Regions from separate parts of the Okibacterium sp. AC114 genome, predicted to be linked through region 2. Evidence: predicted binding sites of a transcription regulator. Region 2 holds the regulator's gene; the other holds the start of a gene.
What was found. The regulator HrcA, encoded in region 2, represses chaperone genes, less so after heat shock. The targets are predictions, from matches to a motif close to TTNGCACTCGNNNNNNNCGAGTGCNAA.
Positions count from the first base shown of each region.

Region 1: groL (chaperonin GroEL) is a predicted target of HrcA. The motif match lies at 6,935-6,961, and genes of this name have one in related genera.

Region 1 is NZ_CEEDBR010000001.1:817,895-828,393, forward strand. Features, by position in the region: gene ACZ6IE_RS03950 (ABC transporter ATP-binding protein) at 1-130, opposite strand, end outside; gene ACZ6IE_RS03955 (DsbA family protein) at 430-1,386, shown strand; tRNA gene ACZ6IE_RS03960 (tRNA-Thr) at 1,468-1,541, shown strand; gene ACZ6IE_RS03965 (DMT family transporter) at 1,759-2,814, shown strand; gene ACZ6IE_RS03970 (nitroreductase family protein) at 2,941-3,639, opposite strand; gene msrB (peptide-methionine (R)-S-oxide reductase MsrB) at 3,640-4,041, opposite strand; gene ACZ6IE_RS03980 (DUF2332 domain-containing protein) at 4,123-5,346, shown strand; gene ACZ6IE_RS03985 (DUF3263 domain-containing protein) at 5,432-5,719, shown strand; gene ACZ6IE_RS03990 (LytR C-terminal domain-containing protein) at 5,782-6,357, shown strand; gene ACZ6IE_RS03995 (cold-shock protein) at 6,626-6,829, shown strand; gene groL (chaperonin GroEL) at 6,998-8,617, shown strand; gene ACZ6IE_RS04005 (sensor histidine kinase) at 8,849-10,499, opposite strand, start outside.
Region 2 is NZ_CEEDBR010000001.1:1,390,842-1,401,340, reverse strand. Features, by position in the region: gene ACZ6IE_RS06700 (16S rRNA (uracil(1498)-N(3))-methyltransferase) at 13-744, opposite strand; gene dnaJ (molecular chaperone DnaJ) at 756-1,865, opposite strand; gene hrcA (heat-inducible transcriptional repressor HrcA) at 1,989-3,026, opposite strand; gene ACZ6IE_RS06685 (DUF4870 domain-containing protein) at 3,175-4,116, shown strand; gene hemW (radical SAM family heme chaperone HemW) at 4,204-5,430, opposite strand; gene ACZ6IE_RS06675 (DUF1990 family protein) at 5,430-6,104, opposite strand; gene lepA (translation elongation factor 4) at 6,106-7,956, opposite strand; gene ACZ6IE_RS06665 (epimerase) at 8,065-9,027, opposite strand; gene ACZ6IE_RS06660 (pyridoxal phosphate-dependent aminotransferase) at 9,037-10,182, opposite strand; gene rpsT (30S ribosomal protein S20) at 10,421-10,499, shown strand, end outside.

The DNA of each region.
Region 1 (10,499 bases), 570 kb from region 2:
TTCCGCAACCGGAGGGGCCGACCAGAACGAGGAATTCGCCGTCGGCGACCTCGAGGTTCAGCTTGTCGACCGCGGGGCGCGTGCCACCGGGGTACAGACGGGTTGCGTTGTCATACGTTACTGACGCCATTATTTTCTCCTTCACCGGCAGGTACGTGCCGGACGATCCGTTGTGATGGATGTCGATGGTCACACCCGTGCGGCCGGAACCGTTCGGGTGAACACATCGTTGTGTTGTCGCGGCGCACGCCGAAGCGCGACACCGGTGGCCTCATTATGCCACGTTCGGGGGTCAACCCGTGCCCGGCCACACAGCCCTCGCATTCAGCCATCGTTTGGACGATTCCCAGATGAGAGAGGTAGCCTCGATGAGGTTTGGCTCTTCCCGTGAGCCGTCACGACTTCCCCAACACGATAGAGCGAGGATCCATGAGCATCGGTGGTCCCGGGCACCGTCCCTCCAAGAACGAGCGACGCGAAGCGGCGCGCGAGAAGGCCAAGGTCCAGCGCGAAGCCCAGCGCAAGAAAGACCGCCGCAACCGCGTCCTCCTGCAGGGTGGACTGGTCGTCGTCGTTCTCGCCATCGTCGCGGGAGTGGCCGTCATCATCGCAACGGCGATCCGCCCGGCATCCCCTGGGCCCGCCAACATGGCGAGCGACGGCATCGTGTTCGGTCAGGACATGAAGGTCGTGCCGTCCGACGCGCTGGCCGCCGGTGCCGAGCCGCAGGCCACGAAGACCGACCCGAACGTGCCCAACATCCGCATCTATCTCGACTATCTGTGCCCCTTCTGCGGCCAGTTCGAAGAGACCAACGCCGAGCAGCTCACGAGCTGGGCCGAGTCGGGCACCGTCACCGTCGAGTACCACCCCATCGCCTTCCTGACGAGCAAATCGGCCGGCACGCAGTATTCCCTCCGCAGTGCCAACGCGGCCGCCTGCGTCGCGAACTACTCGCCCAACGACTGGCCCGCGCTGAACAACGCGCTCTTCGCCAACCAGCCCGAAGAGGGAACGGCAGGCCTGACGAACGATCAGATCAAGAAGCTCGTCGCCGACACCGGCACGTCCGAGGCCAAGAAGATCGACTCGTGCATCGACGACTTCACCTACAAGTCGTGGGTGCAGAACGCCACCGACCGCGCGCTCGGCGAGCCCATCCCCAACTCGTCGCTCGAAAAGCTGCAGGCCACGCCCACCATCCTGGTGAACGACAAGCAGTACACGGGTTCGATCACCGACGCCAAGGAGTTCCAGGCGTTCGTGCTGTCGACGGCGTCCGAGACCTACTCCACGTCGAGCCCGACGCCCACCTCGGGCGAGACGGCTGAGCCGAGCGAGACTCCCGCCCCGAGCGAGACTCCTGCTCCGACTCCTGCCCCGTAGGCGCACGTTTCGGCCGGGCCGCTCGGGTGACCGAGTGGTCTGGTCGGCCCCCATCCGATAAGGTTGGGATGCTTCAAAGCTGCTGCCTTGGCGCAGTCTGGTAGCGCAGCTGTCTTGTAAACAGCAGGTCGTCAGTTCGAATCTGACAGGCAGCTCAGATGTAGCAACAGAATGCAAGCACCCGTCGGCCCGCGAGGCCGGCGGGTCTTTGCATGTGGGGGCCGGGCATGTGGGGGCCGACATGTGGGGGCCGGGCATATGTGGGGCCCGGCGGGTGTAGGGCCGCGGGCATTATTCGGCGGGGTGCGCGGTTGTCCTCGGATGCCGGTGCGCTCGCGCCCGGCACGAACGAGATGCAAGGGACAGATACGAATGACAGACATCAATTCCGCCGCCGCAGGGAACGCTGACAGGTCCGCCTCGGACTCCGCCGCGACCTCCGCCACACGTCCCGCAGCAGCGACCTCCGTCGCCGAAGCTCCGGCCGCCAAGAAGCCTTTACCGGCCGCGCTGGCCATTCTCATCGCCGTCGTCGTGGGCGGCGGCATCGCTGCGCAGGCGCGCATCAACGGCGAGCTATCGGCGCGCGCCGGCGACGGTTTCGTAGCGGCGTCGATCTCGTTCGGCAGCGGCCTCGTCATCCTGCTGGTCTGTCTGCTGATCATGCGATCGGGCCGCGCCGGTGTCGCGCGTGTCTGGGGCATGCTGCGCAGTGGCACGATGCCTTGGTGGACCGTGCTCGGCGGTCTCGCGGGCGCCCTGCTCGTGCTCTCACAGGGCCTCACGGCCGCGCTCGTGGGTGTCGCGCTCTTCAGCGTGGCCGTCATCGCCGGGCAGACGGTCAGCGGACTCCTCCTCGACCGCGCCGGTTTCGGGCCGACGGGCGTCGTGCGCATCACCGCGCCGCGCGCCGCGGGAGCCATCCTCGCCCTGATCGCCGTGGGTTGGTCGGTATCGGGTCAGCTCGGCGGCCCCGTGCCCGTCTGGGTGCTCATCCTTCCGCTCATCGCCGGTCTGGGCCTCAGCTGGCAGCAGGCCGTCAACGGCCGCGTCAAGGTTGCGGCGCAGAGCACGCTCGCGGCCACGTTCGGCAACTTCGTCGTCGGCACCGCGGCACTCGTCGTCGCGATGCTCATCCACTCGTCGTTCGTCGGCTGGCCGACGTCGCTGCCCACCGAATGGTGGCTCTACACCGGCGGCGCGATCGGCTGCGTCTTCATCGGAACGCTCGCCTGGCTCGTCCAGCACACCGGTGTGCTCGTGTTGGGGCTCGCCTCGGTGGCCGGGCAGCTGCTCGCCGCGATCGCCATCGACGTGATCTTCCCGAGCGATGCCACGCACCTCGGCTTCGCGACCTTCGGCTCGACGGCGCTCGCGCTCTGCGCCGTCGTCATCGCGAGCGCACGCTGGAAGCGCCGCACCCGCTAGCAGCACGCGCTGGAATCGCCGCGGCGGATATCGGAGCACGCCAACACCGCACCCCGTAGCGGCGACACAGAAAGAGGGGCGCTCCGTGATGGAGCGCCCCTCTTGTGCGAGCGGAGAACGGTGGGGCTAGAGCGCCACGGCCTTCTTGACGTTCTTGCCCGTCGTGTCTTTCTTGCTCTTCTTGCTCTTCTTGTCTTTCTTGGCCTTCTCGCCCGCCGGAGCAACCGGCACCGGGTGGAACTCGTCCTCACTGTCGGCATCCGAGCTGGCCGTCACACCGGCGAGGGTGTGGGGATGCAGCGGCTGCAGGAACTGCTCGGGGTCGATGAGCTTGCGGCGGCCGGGTCGGGCGTTAGCCGGGAGACCGCCGACGTACAGCCATCCGAGCAGCTCTTCGTTCTTCTCGAGCTTGTGCATTTTGCGCACCGACTTGGCGCGCGTGTAGTGGCTCGTGCGCCAGAACACGCCCCAGCCGGCGTCGTGCAGAAGCAGGCTCATCATATGGGCGACGCCCGAGGCCGTGGCCTCTTGCTCCCACGGGTGAACCTTGCTCTTCTTCACGTTCGCGACGATGGCGAGGATGAGTGGAGCCTTCAGCGGTTTGCTGGATGGTTTGCTCGACCCTTCGGCCTTGCCGAGCGCCCGCGCCAGCTCGAGCCGGGCGTCGCCGCGCAACTCGATCAGGCGCCAGGGGCGCAGCGAGGAGTGGTCGGCCACGCGCCCGGCAGCCTGCACCAGGGGGAGGAGCTCGTCGTGGGTGGGAGCATCCGAGGTCACCTTGGACCAGGAGCGCCGACCCGCGACGATCTCGACGAGGTCGGTCACTTATTCGCTCGGGGTGAAGCCGAGGGCGAGCGAGTTCATGCAGTAACGGTCGCCGGTGGGGGTGCCGAAACCGTCGTCGAACACGTGGCCGAGGTGCGAACCGCACTTGGCGCAACGCACCTCGGTGCGCACCATTCCGAGGCTCTTGTCCTCGATGAGCTGCACGGCCTCGGGGTCGACCGACTCGTAGAACGAGGGCCAGCCGCAGCCGGAGTCGAACTTCGTTCCGCTCTTGAAGAGCTCGTTGCCGCACGCCGCACAGGTGTAGAGACCCGAGCGGGCCTCGTCGAGGAGTTCACCCGTCCACGGGCGTTCGGTGGCCGCTTCGCGGAGGACGGCGTACTGGTCGGCGGGAAGGTTCTCGCGCCACTCGGCGTCGCTCTTGTTTACTTCGTAAGTCATGGTGCCTCCTGCGGTCATAGACAGATCACCCTATTAAACCGGGCGGAGCTGAATATTGTTCCCGCATGACATGATGCCGGGATGGACCGAACACGCGCCTGGTACGAGCGTTTCGCGCGGCAGGAGGCGGTCGGCCGGTCGCCCCTCTACGTCGCCTGGGCGGAGGGGGTGGCGGCTGACGACGAGGTGCTCGCGTTGCTGGGAGAGCTGCCGCCCGAGAAGCGCCAGCCCAACCTGTTGTTCGCGTGCGCGCGCTGGTGCGGGGCCGACGACGGCATGCGGGACGCGTCGGCTGAGGATGCCGACGTCGGCGGCACGTCCTACGCGGCCTTCCGCGAGTTCGTCCTTTCGAACTGGTCGAGCGTGTCAGGCGAGATGCGCGCGCGGTCGACGCAGACGAACGAGCCGGGTCGCACCGCGAGCATCCTGCCGGTGTTGGCGCAGATCGATGACGCTGAGGGGCCGCTCGCGCTGATCGAAGTGGGGGCGTCGGCCGGGCTGTGTCTGTACCCCGACCGCTACAGCTTCCGGTTCACGGATTCGAGCCGCGTCCGCCGTCTCGTCACGAACCCCGGCGCTCGAGAGTTCGACCCGGATGACGGCGTCTGGCGTCTCGACCCGGAAGACGGCCCCGGCCCGGTCGTGCTGGAGACCGCGATAACGGTCACGGATTCGGCGGGCCGGCACCAGCTGACGCTCGAACCCGCCGAGCTCGACGACCCTATGGGGGACGCCCCCGATCTGACGGGTCATGCCGGTGATGATGCTGCGCGGGTGCCGGCTGAGGCAATTCGCACCACGCCTGTGCTGCCGACACGGATGCCGCGCATCGCTTGGCGTGCCGGCATCGATCTCGCGCCCATCGATGTGCGGGATACCGAAGACATCCGCTGGTTTCTGACGCTCCTCTGGCCCGAAGAGACCGAGCGGCGCTCGCGAATCGAGGCGGCACTCGACATCGTGCGACAAAACCCGCCGCTCCTCGTCACCGGAGATGCCGTGGACGATCTCGCTGCGCTGGTTGCCCGTGCGCCCGCCGGCACGACCCCGGTCGTCGTCACCGCGGGCGTGCTGGCTTACCTGTCCCCGGTGCGGCGCGAGGAGTTCGCCCGGGAGGTTGGGCGGCTGGGCGTGCGGTGGATCTCGAACGAGGGGGAGCGCGTGCTGCCCGATCTGGCCGAGCGACTCGCCGCGATCGAGGGGACGGGGGCCGCCGCATCCGAACCGGGTCGTTTCATCGTGGCGCTCGACGGCGAACCCGTCGCCGTCGCCGGACCACACGGCCAGTGGCTGCGATTTGTCTGAGTGACGGGTTCGACAAACGCCGAGGGCGGTGAGCGGGCGCTCAGGTGGCGCTGGATAGTATGGCGCTCGTGAGGAGGCCCGCCTGATGTCGACACAAGCTCAAAACGAAGCTCGAACGACCGGTGACCGACTCGACGAACTGTCGGCAGCCATCCTCGACTTCGAGAATCGCACGTGGCGCGAACAGTCCGTCAAGGACGAGGCCATTCGCAACACCTTCTCGCTGAGCCCCGCCCGCTACTATCAGTTGCTGGGCGCACTGCTGGAATCCCCCCTGGCGGTCGCCCACGATCCGTTGCTCGTCAACCGACTCCGCCGCCTGCACGATCGACGCCTCGCCCGCCGCGACGCGCGTGCCCGGCGCAGCCTATGAGGCGAGCGGATGTCGCCCGGTGCGACGCCCCTGACCCGACCCAGAGGACCAACGACTAAGCCATGGGACAGAGCTACCCGAAAGACCGGTTCGACGAAGCGCCGCGCGACCTCAAACGCGTGGGTGCGCACCGTGCGCCCGCCAAGCGTCGCGGCTGGATCGGGTTCGTGGTCGCCGCCGTCATCACGCTCCTCCTCGTCGCCATCGGCGCCGTGGCCATCAACGTGCTGAGCGACCGGGTGCAGTTCACCGATACGCCCGTGGCCTCGGGCACCGCACCCGCCAGCGAGGTTCCGACCGCGGCACCCACCATCGATCCGAACGCCGAGATCGTGGTGCTCAACGGCACGAAGACCGCGGGTCTCGCCGCGACGGCCATCTCGCAGCTCAACGCCGCGGGCTGGGAGCAGAGCATCACTCCGAGCAACTCCACCTCGACCGACGTCGAGACCACCATCGTCTACTACCGGGATTCCGCTCAGGAAGGTGTGGCCAGGGGGCTCGCCCAGGCGCTGGGTGGCGCGACCATCCAGCTGCTCACCGAAACCGAGGCGCCGGATGCCGGAGCCGAGGGTGAGGCGACCACCATCACGATCGTGCTCGGCACCGACTACACGCCCACGACGACTGCCCCGTAACGGCCGGAGCGCGCCCCGAAACCGCCCGCATATTTCGGCGATGTTTAATTCTCATTGAATTGTTGTACGCAATCGCGATATCGGGTCATTTACCCGTTGACCTGGCTGTCCATTTCATTACTATCTGAAATTGGTCACACATTTTGCCGTCAGTACGCTCCACCCGGATCGGCCTCGATACGCACGATGGCTGCATCCTCACATATGCAGTAGACCCCGCACAGGCAAAACGTTGGTGCGGAAATAACACAGCAACTGGGAGTTACTCATGGCGAACGGGACCGTGAAATGGTTCAACGCTGAAAAAGGTTTCGGCTTCATCACCGTCGACGGAGAGGGACAGGACGTCTTCGTCCACTATTCGGCGATCGACATGTCCGGCTACAAGGTTCTCGAAGAGGGCCAGGCCGTCGTGTTCGAGGTCGGCACCGGGGCAAAGGGCCCGCAGGCGGAGTCGGTGCGCCTCGCCTGAGACCGCATCAACGATCACGGAGAACGCCGCTCGCACACCGCGGGCGGCGTTCTTCATTCCCGGTCACGCGGCTTGCACTCGGTGGGGGAGAGTGCCAGAATCGTGTTAGCACTCGATCAACCTGAGTGCTAAATACGTTCATGACGTCCGGGAGGGACGAAAAACACAATGGCTAAGATCATTGCTTTTGACGAAGAGGCCCGCCGCGGCCTCGAGCGTGGCTTGAACACGCTGGCCGACGCCGTCCGAGTCACCCTCGGGCCCCGCGGTCGCAACGTTGTCCTCGAGAAGAAGTGGGGCGCCCCCACGATCACCAACGACGGCGTGTCCATCGCCAAGGAGATCGAACTCGACGACCCGTACGAGAAGATCGGCGCCGAGCTGGTCAAAGAGGTCGCCAAGAAGACCGACGACGTTGCCGGTGACGGCACCACGACGTCCGTCGTCCTGGCTCAGGCCCTCGTTCGCGAAGGACTTCGCAACGTGGCCGCCGGTGCAGACCCCATCAGCCTGAAGAAGGGCATCGAGAAGGCCGTCGCCGCCGTCTCGGCCGAGCTCATCTCCGCTGCCAAGGAAATCGAGACCAAGGAAGAGATCGCCGCCACGGCGTCTATCTCCGCCGCCGACCCGCAGATCGGTGCGATCATCGCCGAGGCGATCGACAAGGTCGGTAAGGAAGGTGTCGTCACCGTCGAGGAGTCGAACACGTTCGGCACCGAGCTCGAGCTCACCGAGGGTATGCGTTTCGACAAGGGTTACCTGTCGGCTTACTTCGTGACCGACGCCGACCGTCAGGAAGCGGTCTTCGAAGACCCCTACATCCTGATCGCGAACTCGAAGATCTCGAACATCAAAGACCTGCTGCCGATCGTCGACCAGGTCATCCAGTCGGGCAAGCAGCTCCTCATCATCGCCGAGGACGTCGACGGCGAAGCTCTCGCGACGCTCGTCGTCAACAAGATCCGTGGCATCTTCAAGTCGGTCGCCGTCAAGGCCCCCGGCTTCGGTGACCGCCGCAAGGCCCAGCTGCAGGACATCGCCATCCTCACCGGTGGTCAGGTCATCAGCGAAGAGGTCGGCCTCAAGCTCGAGAACGTGACGCTCGACCTGCTGGGTCGCGCTCGCAAGGTCGTCATCACCAAGGACGAGACCACCATCGTCGAGGGTGCCGGCGACGCCGAGCAGATCGCCGGTCGCGTTGCTCAGATCCGTAAAGAGATCGAGAACACCGACAGCGACTACGACCGCGAGAAGCTGCAGGAGCGCCTGGCGAAGCTCGCCGGCGGTGTCGCGGTCATCAAGGCCGGTGCCGCTACCGAGGTCGAGCTCAAGGAGCGCAAGCACCGCATCGAAGACGCCGTTCGCAACGCGAAGGCAGCCGTCGAAGAGGGTATCGTCGCCGGTGGTGGTGTCGCCCTGATCCAGGCCGGCAAGACCGCTTTCGACAAGCTCGACCTCACGGGTGACGAGGCGACCGGTGCCAACATCGTGCGCGTCGCCATCGACGCCCCGCTGAAGCAGATCGCCCTCAACGCCGGCCTCGAGCCCGGCGTCGTGGCCGAGAAGGTTCGCAACCTGCCCGTCGGACACGGCCTCAACGCCGCCACCGGCGAGTACGTCGACATGCTGGCCGCCGGCATCAACGACCCGGTGAAGGTGACCCGTTCGGCCCTGCTGAACGCCGCCTCCATCGCCGGTCTGTTCCTCACCACCGAGGCCGTCGTCGCCGACAAGCCCGAGCGCAACGCTCCGGCCCCGGCCGACCCCACCGGTGGCATGGACTTCTAAGTCCTGCACACACGAGAGGCGTCCTCCTTCGGGAGGGCGCCTCTCGTCGTTTAACCGCGCGGCGAATATATACGGGTGAACATGTTGCGTAGCGGTAGCCGTAGCCGTAGCCGTAGCCGTAGCCGTAGCCGTAGCCGCAGCCGCAGGTGCAGACCTAGCTGCAGCCGCAATCTGTCGTAGGGGCAGCCGCAGTCCCAGTCACTGTTGCAGGGGCAGCCGCTGTTGCTCGCGCTAGCGGGTTGCGGGGGAGGTGTCGCCGCCGCGCGGAGCCAGCTCGGCGGCGCGCTGGGCGTCGAGGAGCGGCAGGGTGACGCGGAAGGTGGCTCCGCCACCCGGCGTCTCGTCGACCGTCACGGTGCCTTCGTGGGCCCGGATGATCGAGGACACGATGGCGAGCCCGAGGCCGCTGCCGCCGGTTTCGCGGGTGCGGGAGCTGTCAGCGCGCCAGAAGCGCTCGAAGATCTTGTCGCGGATCTGCGGGGGCACGCCCTCGCCGTGATCGATGACCGCGATGGTCGCGGTGCCGGCGTCGGGGTTGGCCGAGACGCCGATCTCGATGGGGCTTCCGGGCGGTGTGAAGCGCAGGGCGTTGCCGATGAGGTTGGTGACCACCTGGCGGATCTTGTTCTCTTCGGCATAGACGAGCGCGGGGGTCTCGGGGCGCACGCCGTCGAGGCCCTCGGAGGCGGACATGTCGATGATGTCGTGCTCGCCGGTCTCGCGGCCGACGCCGGGGGCGCCGGAACGAGGACGACGGGACCGGAGGCGTGCGAGCGTCGCGCCCGCATAAGCGATGGGACCCGTTGCGGCAGCCTGTCCGGTGCCGTCGGCACGGGAGCGGCGCACGAGGGGCGCGGTGGCGGCCGTCTGGCCGTCTGAGGCGGGGGCGTTGCGAGACCCGGCGGCGTCAGGCGTGCCGTCGCCGGTGCGCGCGGCCTCGGCGGCCCGGGCATCGGTGCCCGCGCCGGAACCGGCGGATGCGAATGCGCCCGCGGCGGCACCCAGGGCTGGCTCCGATGCGGAGGCCGGGGTGGCGCACAGCGCGGTCTGGGGCGGGTTGTCGGCGACGACTGTGACCGTGCGATCTTGCGACGCGGCGGAAGCATCCATGGCGGCGTCACGCGCGATCGGGGTCAGATCGACGACCGTGCGCACGAGCGGCTTCGTCTCGTCGAGGCGCGCGAGCTCGAGCAGGTCTTCGACGAGGCCGCCCATGCGGATGGCCTCTTTCTCGATGCGCTCCATGGCCTGGGCGACGTCGTCGGGGGTCTGCAGGGCGCCCATGCGGTAGAGCTCGGCATAGCCCCGCACGGTGACGAGGGGTGTGCGCAATTCGTGGCTGGCGTCGCCCACGAAGCGGCGCATCTGGCTGATGGTCTTGCTGCGGTCGGAGAACGCCTGGTCGATGCGGTTCAACATGGTGTTGAGCGAACGGTTCAGGCGGCCGACCTCGGTGTTGGGGGTCGAGACGCTGAGGCGTTGGCTGAAGTCGCCCTTGGCGATGGCGGCGGCGGTGCTCTCGACATCCCGCAACGGCTGGAACGTGGATGTCACGAGCAAACGTGTCAGCACGGCCCCGAGGATGATGACCCCGAGCCCCAGGCCGAAGAAGATCGTGAGGTAGGTGGCGACGACATTGTCGGTTTCACGCATCGACATGGCTACGACGGCCACACCCGTGCTGCGCCCGTCATCCCACCGGATGGGGGCGGCGACGGCCGAGTAGGTGACCGCACCGTTGGCGTTGTGCAGCTCGAACGGCACCAGGTCGCGCCCGGCCGCCTGCTCGAGCGTGAACGTTGCAGGCGGAACGGGCAGCGTGCTGGACGGTTTGCTGCGCCACGTGTTGCCCACGTAGGAACCCGTCGGGTCGTAGAACGCG
Region 2 (10,499 bases):
TCACGGCCATCGTCACCAGCGCCCGAGCCGCACATTCAATACTGCGAGGGCGGCGGGACCGGCCGTCGACGTGCGCAGGACAGTCGACCCGAGACGCACGATGCGAGCCCCCGCCGACGCCATCCGGTCGAGTTCTGCCGGCGACACACCACCCTCGGGACCCACGACGATGACGATTTCACCATCGGACGGGAGGTCGGTCTCGGCGAGGGTGGTCTCACCGCGGGGGTCGAGCACGAGCACGAGCGCTCGGGAGGCGCGTTCCGCCAGCTGAGCGGTCGATTGCAGCGGTTCGACCTGGGGCAACCAGGAGCGGATCGACTGCTTGGTCGCCTCGCGGGCGATGGTCTGCCAGCGCTGCCGCCCCTTCTCGGCCTTCTGCGCGTCCCAGCGGGAGATGCTGCGTTCGGCCGACCACGGGACGATCGCGTCGACGCCCAGTTCGGTCGCGGCCTGAACGGCGCGCTCGTCACGGTCGCCCTTGGCCAGGGCTTGCACGAGCACGAGCGCCGGGGTCGCGGCATCCGCCCGCTCTGAGTGCTCGACACGGATGACGACGCTCGACGGGCTCGACGCCTCGACCACGCCCGTGGCCAGGAGCCCCGCGCCGTTGCCGACGCTGACCGTTTCGCCCACGCGGACACGGTTCACGGTTGCTGCGTGTTTGGCTTCGGCGCCCGTCAATTCGACGGTTTCGCCGACGGGCGCCTCGGTCAGATCCTCCCGCAGGAACAGGCTGCTCATATCGGTGCCCGCTAGGCGTTCATGAAGCGGTCGCGCAGCTTCTGGAACAGCCCCTGCTGGAACTGTCCGAGCTTCGGGCCCGACTGCTTGCGGTGCGACGCGAACGACTTGATGAGCTCGCGCTCCTTGTGGTCGAGCTTCGTGGGCGTGACCACATGGATGCCGACGCGCAGGTCACCGCGACCCGAACCGCGCAGCTTGGTGATGCCGCGGCCCTTGATGGTGAGCACCTCGGACGACTGCACACCCGGGCGCACCTCGAGCGGCACATCTCCGTCGAGCGCGGGCACGGTCGTCTCGGTGCCCAGGATGGCGTCGGTCATGGGAACTTCGAGCGTGCACAGCAGGTCGTCGCCGTCGCGGCTGAAGATGTCGTGGTGTCGCACCTTCATCTCGAGGTAGAGGTCGCCGTTGGGGCCGCCCGCCTGGCCGATCTCACCCGAGCCGGGCATCTGCAGGCGCAGGCCCGTGTCGACGCCGGCGGGGATGTCGACGGGAACCGTGCGGCGCGCGCGAACGCGACCCTGGCCCTGGCAGGTGGCGCACGGCGCGGGGATGACGGTTCCGTAGCCGCGGCAGGTGCCGCAGGGCGCCGACGTGACGACGTTGCCGAGCAGCGAACGCACCTGGCGCTGGATCTGGCCCGAACCGTGGCAGATGTCGCAGGTCACGGGAGACGTGCCGGGCTGACAGCACGAACCTTGGCAGGTCTCGCAGAGCACGGCCGTGTCGACCTCGAGGTCGCGGTGTGTGCCGAAGATGACCTCGCTGAGGTCGAGCTCGACGCGGAGCAGAGCGTCCTGACCGCGCTCCTGGCGCGATTTGGGGCCGCGCTGCTGGCCACCGCCGCCGAAGAACGTGTCGAAGATGTCGCCGAAACCGCCGAAGCCGCCCGCGCCACCGAAACCGGCGCCGCCCTGATCGCCCAGGTCGTAGCGCTCGCGTTGCTGCGGATCGCTCAACACGTCATAGGCGTGGGTGACGTCTTTGAACCGCTCGGAGGCCTCGGCCGCCGGGTTCACATCGGGGTGCAGCTCACGCGCCAGACGGCGGTATGCCTTCTTGATCTCGTCGGGGGAAGCGTCGCGCGACACGCCTAGTACGTCGTAGTGGTCAGCCACCGAAGGCCTTTCGTCGATCCCGGTCGGAGGGGTCTCCGGGCCGGGAAATGTTCAGAGGGTAATGAGGTCGAGAAGTGGTGCAGAAAGTGTGGTGCAGAAAGTGTGGGGCAGAAAGAGAGGGGGTCAGCCGTCGCCGAGTTGCCGGGACAGATAACGGGCCACCGCGCGAACCGCGGCGATGTTGTTGGAGTAATCCATTCTCGTCGGTCCGAGAACGCCGAGGCGCGAGAGTTCGCCCGCAGAGGAACGGTAGTTGCTCGTGACGATAGAAGTCTGGGACAGACCGAACGACGCATTCTCCTGCCCGATGCGCGCGATGACGCTCGACGACGCGACGCCGGACGGGTCGGCCTGCAGCTCGCCGAACAGGCGCAACAGGATGACCTGCTGCTCGAGCGCCTCGAGCACGGGATAGATGCTGCCCGAGAAGTCCTCTTCGGTGCGAGCCAGGTTGGCGGCCCCCGCCATCACCAGCCGATCTTGACGATAGGCCGAGAGCTGGTCGATCAGGGCGGCGACGATGGATGCGATGAGCGGGGCCTCGTCGGGACGCGCATCGTTGGCGAGTCGCTCGAGTGCCGCCCCGGCATCCGCCACACCGATGCCGACGGCCGCCTGGTTGAAGCGCTGCTTGAGCGACTCGACGTCGGTCTCGAGCGTGACGAGCGGGGACTCGACGACGCGCTGCTCGACCCGGCCGTTATCGGTGATGAGCACGACGAGCAGGCGGTGGTCGGCGAGGAAGACGAGCTCGATGTGCCGAACCTGGGCCCTGGCGAACGACGGGTATTGCACGATCGCGACCTGGTTGGTGAGTTGAGCGAGCAGACGGACGGTGCGCGACAGCACATCGTCGAGCCCGACCGACTGCCCGAGGAATGCCTCGATGGCCTCACGCTGCGCGGCCGAGAGCGGGCGCCGATCGGCGAGCTGGTCGACGAACAGGCGGTAGCCCTTGTCGGTCGGCACTCGGCCGGACGAGGTGTGCGGGGCGACGATCAGTTCTTCGTCTTCGAGCTGCGCCATATCGTTGCGGATGGTGGCCGCTGAGACGCCGAACGAATGACGCTCGACGATGGCTTTCGACCCGACCGGCTCACGGCTGGCGACATAATCTTGCACGATGGCACGGAGGACTTCGAGACCGCGATCGGATGGCATCGGCTACTCCCCTCGGTGTCGGCAGTGTCGCTCGGCCGCATCGGGCGGCGGGCCGGTTGGCACTCGTTTGCTCAGAGTGCCAATTCTACCTCCGTAACCTCGGCTCGGCCAATTGCCGCACGGCACCGCGAGGCGCTACTTTGAGGGCATGACTGATGCACACGGGCAAGACCCGGCCGAGAAGAAACCCGACGACGCGTCGAACGGCGCGCCGGTGCCACCGATCGACGGCAGCGCTGCGGGCCGCCAGCCGGGCCAGCCCGAGGCCGCTTCACCGTACGGACAACCGCAGCAGCCCTCGCAGCCGCAGGCGCCCGAGCAGCCTCACGCACCCGAGCAGCCGCAGGCGCCCGGTTCGCCCTACGGCCAGCAGCCTGGCCAGCCGCCCTTCGGTGCACCCGCGGGGCAGTCGCAGCCCGGGCAGTCCCAGCCCGGTCACTTCGGTCAGCCGCCGCAGGGTGCTCCTTATGGCCAGCAGTCCCCGCAGCAGCCGTTCGGTGCGCCGAGCGGTCAGTCTCAGGGCCAGCCGGGACAGTACGGTCAGCCCCAGGGCCAGCCCGGACAATACGGTCAGCCCCAGGGCCAGCCCGGACAGTACGGCCAGCAGGGCCAGCCGCCCTATGGCCAGCAGCCGGGTCAGCCATACGGCCAGCCCGGCCAGCACGGCGGCCCCGGCGGCCCCGTTCCCCCGCAGTTCGGTGGGCAGCCCGGTTACGGCCCCCAGCCCCTCTCCCCCGCCGATGACAAGCTGTGGGCCAGCCTCTCGCACTTCCTCGGCGTGCTGTGGCTCCTGCCCTCGCTCATCATCTTCCTCGTCTTCAAGGACCGCGGCCCGCGCGTGCGCGAAGAGTCGAAAGAGGCGCTGAACTGGCAGATCACGTTCCTCATCGGCTACATCGCGCTGTCGATCGTCATCGGCATCATCCAGGCCATCCTCTACTCAACGGGTGCCTACGGCATCGCGGGCATCTTCGGCCTGCTGCAGGGTGCGCTCTACGTCGTCAACCTGGTCTTCTCGATCATCGGTGGCGTGCGCGTGACGCAGGGCGGCAGCTACCGCTACCCGTTCTCGCTGCGCCTCATCAAGTAGCGCGACACCAGCTCGACCAGAAGGGCCGCCCCACTCGGGGCGGCCCTTCTGCCGTTGAGAAACACGCGGGCGTCAGCCGAGCTTCACTCAGTAGTCGGTCAGGCGCCTGACGACCGCGTCGGCCATGAGACGGCCGGGACGAGTGAGCACGAGGTGTCCGCGCAGGGCGGCTGCGGCATCCACGAAACCGTCGGCGATGAGCCCGGCGACGGCCACGCGACCCTCGGGCGCGAGTGAGCGGATGTCGAGACCGTCAGCAATGCGCACGCCCAACATGATGCGTTCCATCTCTTGCACGTCGTCGTCGAGCGTTTCGCGCCCGGCGGCCGGTGAGGATCCCTCGGCCATGCGGCCTGCGTAGGCGGCGGGATGCTTCACGTTCCACCAGCGCACGCCACCCACGTGCGAGTGGGCTCCGGGGCCAATGCCCCACCAGTCGGCGCCCGTCCAGTAGGACAGGTTGTGGCGCGAGCGGGTGTCGTGGCCCGTTGACCAGTTGCTCACCTCGTACCAGCCGTAACCCGCATCCTGGAAGCGCCCGTCGGCGAGGTCGTACATGTCGGCCTGCAGGTCTTCGTCGGGTTCGGCCACCTGACCCGAGCGGATCTGGCGAGCCAGCTTGGTGCCCGGCTCGACGATGAGCGAGTAAGCCGAGATGTGGTCGGGCTGCGTCGCCAGGGCCTGGTCGATCGAGCGTTCCCAGTCGGCCAGAGTCTCGCCGGGCGTACCATAGATGAGGTCGACCGACACCTGCAGGCCCACCTCGCGCGCCCAGGCGACGACGAGCGGAACGCGTTCGGGGTCGTGTGTGCGCTCGAGCGTGGCGAGCACATGCGGCACCGCCGATTGCATGCCGAAGGACACGCGCGTGAAGCCCGCCTCTTTCAGGGTGGCGAGGTAGTCCCGATCGACCGAGTCGGGGTTGGCCTCGGTGGTGACCTCGGCCCCGGGGGCGAAGCCGTGTTCGTCGCGCACGGCGGCGAGCATCAGGGCCAGGTCGGCCGCCGGCAGAAGGGTCGGGGTTCCGCCCCCGAAGAAGACGGTCGACACGGGGCGCGGCGCGACGCCGGACTCGCGGAGCACGTGTGCCGACAGCCGCACCTCATCGACGGCCTGACCCGCGTAGTCGGTGCGTTTCGCTCCGCGCAGCTCATCCGACGTGTAGGTGTTGAAGTCGCAGTAACCGCAGCGCACGCGGCAGAAGGGCACGTGGAGGTACATGCCGAAGGGTCGGTCACCCGAACCGGCCGCCGCCGAAACGGGCAGCAGTCCGTCGGCCGGGGCCGGGTCGCCGAGAGGCAACGCTCCGGCCACTAGGAACCCTGAGCGGCGGACGCGGGCGGCGCCGAGGGGAATGCGGGCGAGAGAGCGCGCAGGTAGGCCTGCGTCAGGCGCTTGCGGCGACGGCGGTCGAGCACGGGCAGCAGGCGGTAGGTCAGCGTCAGCGGGCGTGTGAAGGCGCGCACCGTGAACCAGACCGAATCGTCGTCGCGGTGTTCGAGCTGAAACGACTCCTCGCCCGAGACGGGGTGGGCGTCGACGGTTCCGTAGGCGAAGGCGACACGCGTCGGCTCCTCGACCACATAGACGACACGGATGCGGGCGTCGACGTGCGCGCCGTCGACACTGCCGCGCAGATGCGCCGTCGTGCCCGCGGCGATGTAGGGCGAGCCATCCGACCCGAAGCGTTTCTCGCTGGCCGCGTGGATGGGCTCGAGCGCCGAACCGTCTTCTGCGTAACGGATTCCGCCGTACTGGGCGCCCTCATCGACGTGGATGTCGCTCACCGTGATGCCCGAGGCGTGCTGCACGCCCCACGTGAGCAGCTGAGCCGCGGCCGTGTGGAATCGTTGCTCGCCGCTGCCCAGGCGGATGGACGACTCGCTCGGCACGAAACCCTCAGGCGGGTACTGCATCAGGTCTGCTGCCTGGGTGGCGCCGACGGCCGCGTAGTTCACGGGCAGGTCGACGAAGTTGCTGCGACGCACGCTACTTCTTCTCCTTACCTTCGGTGTCCCCCGACAGGGCGGCGATGAACGCCTCCTGCGGAACCTCGACCTTGCCCACCATCTTCATGCGCTTCTTGCCCTCTTTCTGCTTCTCGAGCAGCTTGCGCTTGCGGGTGATGTCACCGCCGTAGCATTTGGCGAGGACATCTTTACGCATGGCGCGGATGGATTCGCGCGCGATGATGCGGGCACCGATGGCGGCCTGAATGGGCACCTCGAACTGCTGGCGCGGGATGAGCTTCTTGAGGCGCTCGGTCATGAGCACACCGTAGGCGTAGGCCTTCTCGCGGTGGACGATGGCGCTGAACGCGTCGACCTGCTCGCCCTGCAGCAGGATGTCGACCTTCACCAGGTCGGCCTCCTGCTCACCCATGGGCTCGTAGTCGAGCGAGGCATAGCCCTGCGTGCGGCTCTTCAGGTGGTCGAAGAAGTCGAAGACGATCTCGCCGAGCGGCATGCTGTAGCGCAGCTCGACGCGGTCTTCGCCGAGGTATTCCATGCCCAGCAGGGTTCCGCGGCGGGACTGGCAGAGTTCCATGATCGTGCCCACGTAGTCCTTGGGCGCCAGGATGGCGGCGCGCACGACGGGCTCGGACACGGCTTGGATCTTGCCGGTCGGGAACTCGGACGGGTTCGTGACCGTGACGGTCTTCTTGTCTTCGGTGCGCACCTCATAGATGACGGAGGGCGCCGTGGTGATGAGGTCGAGGCCGAATTCGCGCTCGAGGCGTTCGGTGATGATCTCGAGGTGCAGCAGGCCGAGGAACCCGCAGCGGAAACCGAAGCCCAGGGCCACGGATGTCTCGGGCTCGTAGTTGAGCGAGGCATCCGACAGCTTGAGCTTGTCGAGCGCTTCGCGCAGGTCAGGGTAGTCGCCGCCGTCGATGGGGTAGAGGCCGGAGAAGACCATGGGCTTCGGGTCGGTGTAGCCCGGGAGCGCATCGGTTGCGGGGCTCTTGAGCGTGGTGACCGTGTCGCCGACCTTGGAGAGACGCACGTCTTTCACGCCCGTGATCAGGTAGCCGACCTCGCCGACGCCCAGGCCCTTGGACGGGATGGGCTCGGGGCTCGAGACGCCGATCTCGAGCAGCTCGTGCGTGGAGCGCGTGGACATCATCTGGATGCGCTCGCGCGGCGACAGGCTGCCGTCGATCATGCGCACGTAGGTGACGACGCCGCGGTAGCTGTCGTAGACCGAGTCGAAGATCATGGCGCGCGTGGGCGCGTTGGCGTCGCCCTTCGGTGCGGGGATGCGCTCGACGACGCGGTCGAGTAGGTCTTCGACACCCATACCGGTCTTGCCCGAGACGCGCAGCACGTCGGCCGGGTCTCCCCCGATGAGGCTCGCCAGCTCGGCGGCATACTTGTCGGGGTCGGCGGCCGGCAGGTCGATCTTGTTGAGCACCGGGATGATCTCGAGGTCGTTCTCGAGCGCCAGGTAGAGGTTGGCGAGGGTCTGCGCCTCGATGCCCTGTGCGGCGTCGACCAGCAGGATGGCACCCTCACACGCCGCGAGAGAACGCGAGACCTCGTAGCTGAAGTCGACGTGGCCGGGGGTGTCGATCATGTTCAAAGCGAACGTGTCGGCGCCCTGCGACCAGGGCATGCGCACGGCCTGGCTTTTGATCGTGATGCCGCGCTCGCGCTCGATGTCCATGCGGTCGAGGTATTGGGCGCGCATATCGCGGTCGGAGACGACGCCCGTCATCTGCAGCATGCGGTCGGCCAACGTGGACTTGCCGTGGTCGATGTGGGCGATGATGCAGAAGTTCCGGATGAAAGCCGGATCAGTGGCAGAGGGCTCCTGCGCGCGGAGGGCTTTGGGACTCACGACATCCTCACGGGAAGTAGAACAGATGGACGAAGCCCCATTGTCCCACGAGTGGGCGTCGGGTGCCGTCGCCGGTCGTCTCGCGTGGCGGTGGAGGGCGGTCCGTCGTCAGTCGGTGCCGACGATGTCCCGCACGGCGGCGTCGAGATCGGGCTGTTCGAACTCATAGCCGGCCGCGGTCAGACGCTCGGGCAGCACCCACCGGCTCTTCAGGAGCAGCTCGGATTCGGTGCGGATGGCCGAGGCGCCGAGCTCGGTCATCCAGCGGAAGAGCGGCAGCCCGAGTGGCATCTTGACGGAGCGGCGGATGATGCGCATGAGCGTGCGGTTGTCGACGGGATGTGGCGACACCACGTTGACGGGCCCGTCGAGCTCGTCGTGCTCGACGAGGAAGCGGATGATGCGCTCGACGTCGCGCACGTGCACCCACGAGAACATCTGTCGGCCGTGCGTGGCGCGGCGCTCGTGGTAGACCCCGGAGGCGCGGCGGCCGGGCGTGCCGAACCAGCGACCGTCGTACTGCGGCCCACCGAAACCCGCGCGGGCGAGCGCGATGAGCGGGACGAGCGCCGAGCCGTGCCCGAGGACGATGGCCATGCGCAGCGCGACGCGGCGGGTGCCGGGCAGATCGCCCTCGAAGAAGGCGCCCTCCCATGCGCGGGCGACAGCGACCGAGAAACCTTCACCCAGTTCGCCCGTCGATTCGGTCTGCGGGTGGTCGAAGGCGTGGCGGTAGATGGTGGCGGTGCTGGCGTTCAGCCAGACGCGCGGCGGGTTCTCGGCGCGTTCGATGGCCGCGTGCAGCTGACGCGTGGTGGTGAGGCGGGAGTGCAAGATCTCGGCCCGGCGGGCGGCACCGTAGCGCGCATTGACCGAGCGGCCGGCGAGGTTGAGCACGACGTCGGCACCGTCGACAAGGGAGGCGATGGCGGCCGCGTCACCCCAGGTCGCGTCGGCATCCGCTCGCCCGATCGTCGCCACCTGGAAGCCGTCGGTGCGGAACGAATCGACCAGGTAGCGGCCGATGAAACCGGATGCCCCGGCGACCACGATGCGAAGAGGAGTTGCCATGGTGCGAGCCTAGCTGGCGGGCGCGGGAAGCTTCTCGAGCCCCTGCAGCAGGCGGCCGCGCCCGGTGGCGACGCAGATGCGGATCCAGCCCTCGCCCGAGCGACCGAAGGCACTGCCGGGCGCCACGGCCACGCGTTCCGTCAGAAGGAAGCGTTCGGCCCAGGAGGCGACGTCGCCGTGGGTCGCATGTGAGACATCCGCCCAGAGGTAGAAGGCGCCGCGCGGTTCGAGATAGCGGATGCCGCGCCGGTCGAGCAGGTCGGTGGCGGCTTTCAGGTTGTCGCGATAGTGCTTCTTGGCGTCGTCGACGGCATCCTGAGGACCGGTGATTGCGGCGATCGCGGCGCGCTGGGCTGGCGTCGACACGCAGCTGATCATGGCCTCCTGCAGCGTGCGCATGACAGCCGCGAGCCCCGGAGGCGTCACGAGATAGCCGACCCGGATGCCCGTGAGCGCGTAGGTCTTCGACAGCGAGAAGACGCTCAGTACCCGGTCGTCGGTGTCGCGGCTCGCCAGCGAGATGTGAGGCTCGTCATAGACGAAACGTTCGTAGACCTCGTCACTGATCACCCAGAGCCCGTGCCGCTGCGCGAGAGCCAGGATTTTGTCGACCACGTCGGCGGGAAGCACCGTGCCGAGCGGGTTCGACGGCGAGTTCACGATGATCGCCTTGGTCTCGGGCGTGATGAGGGTCTCGAGCGCGTCGAGGTCCGGCTGGAAGTCGCGTTCGGCACTCAGCGGGTAGGCGACGGGCACGGCGCCCAGCATGCGCGCGTTCATGGAGAAGGTCGTATAACCGGGATCGGGCACGAGCACCTCGTCACCCGGGTCGAGGATGAGGCCCATGGCCTGGAACAACGCCTGCGTTGCGCCGATGGTCACCCAGACCTGCTCGCGGTCGACATGGACGTCGTTATCGCGGGCGAGTTTGTCGACGATCGCGTCACGCAGTTCGGGCAGGCCGCCGTTGGCCGTGTAGTTGGTCTCGTCTCTCCCCCAGGCCGCCTGCGCGGCCTCGATGATGTGGGGAGCGACGGGCACGTCGGGCTCGCCGACCGCCAGCAGATTGACATCGTCGAGCGTGAGCGCGATTTCGAACAGGCCGCGGATGCCCGAGGGCGGAACGAGGGCGATGTGGGAGGCTATTTCCGGCATGAGCCAAAGGTATCGGCGGGATGTTGCGAGCGTGTGTCGCGGCGGCCTGCACGAATTGCCGCGAACCCCTTTCGCTGGTATCGTTACCTGTTGGCTTGCGTGTGGATTCTTCCACATGATTTTCGCCGGAAAGCGCCCCTCTCGCGTCGACCGGCACGCCCCCGGGTTCATCCCGCGGAGCACGTCTCGGGTTTTTCCCGAGGCTCGTCCAAACGTCGTCGAACGAAAGCGTAATAACGTGGCAAATATCAAGTCGCAGATCAAGCGAATTGGCACCAACAAGAAGGCTCAGGAGCGCAACAAGGCGGTCAAGAGCG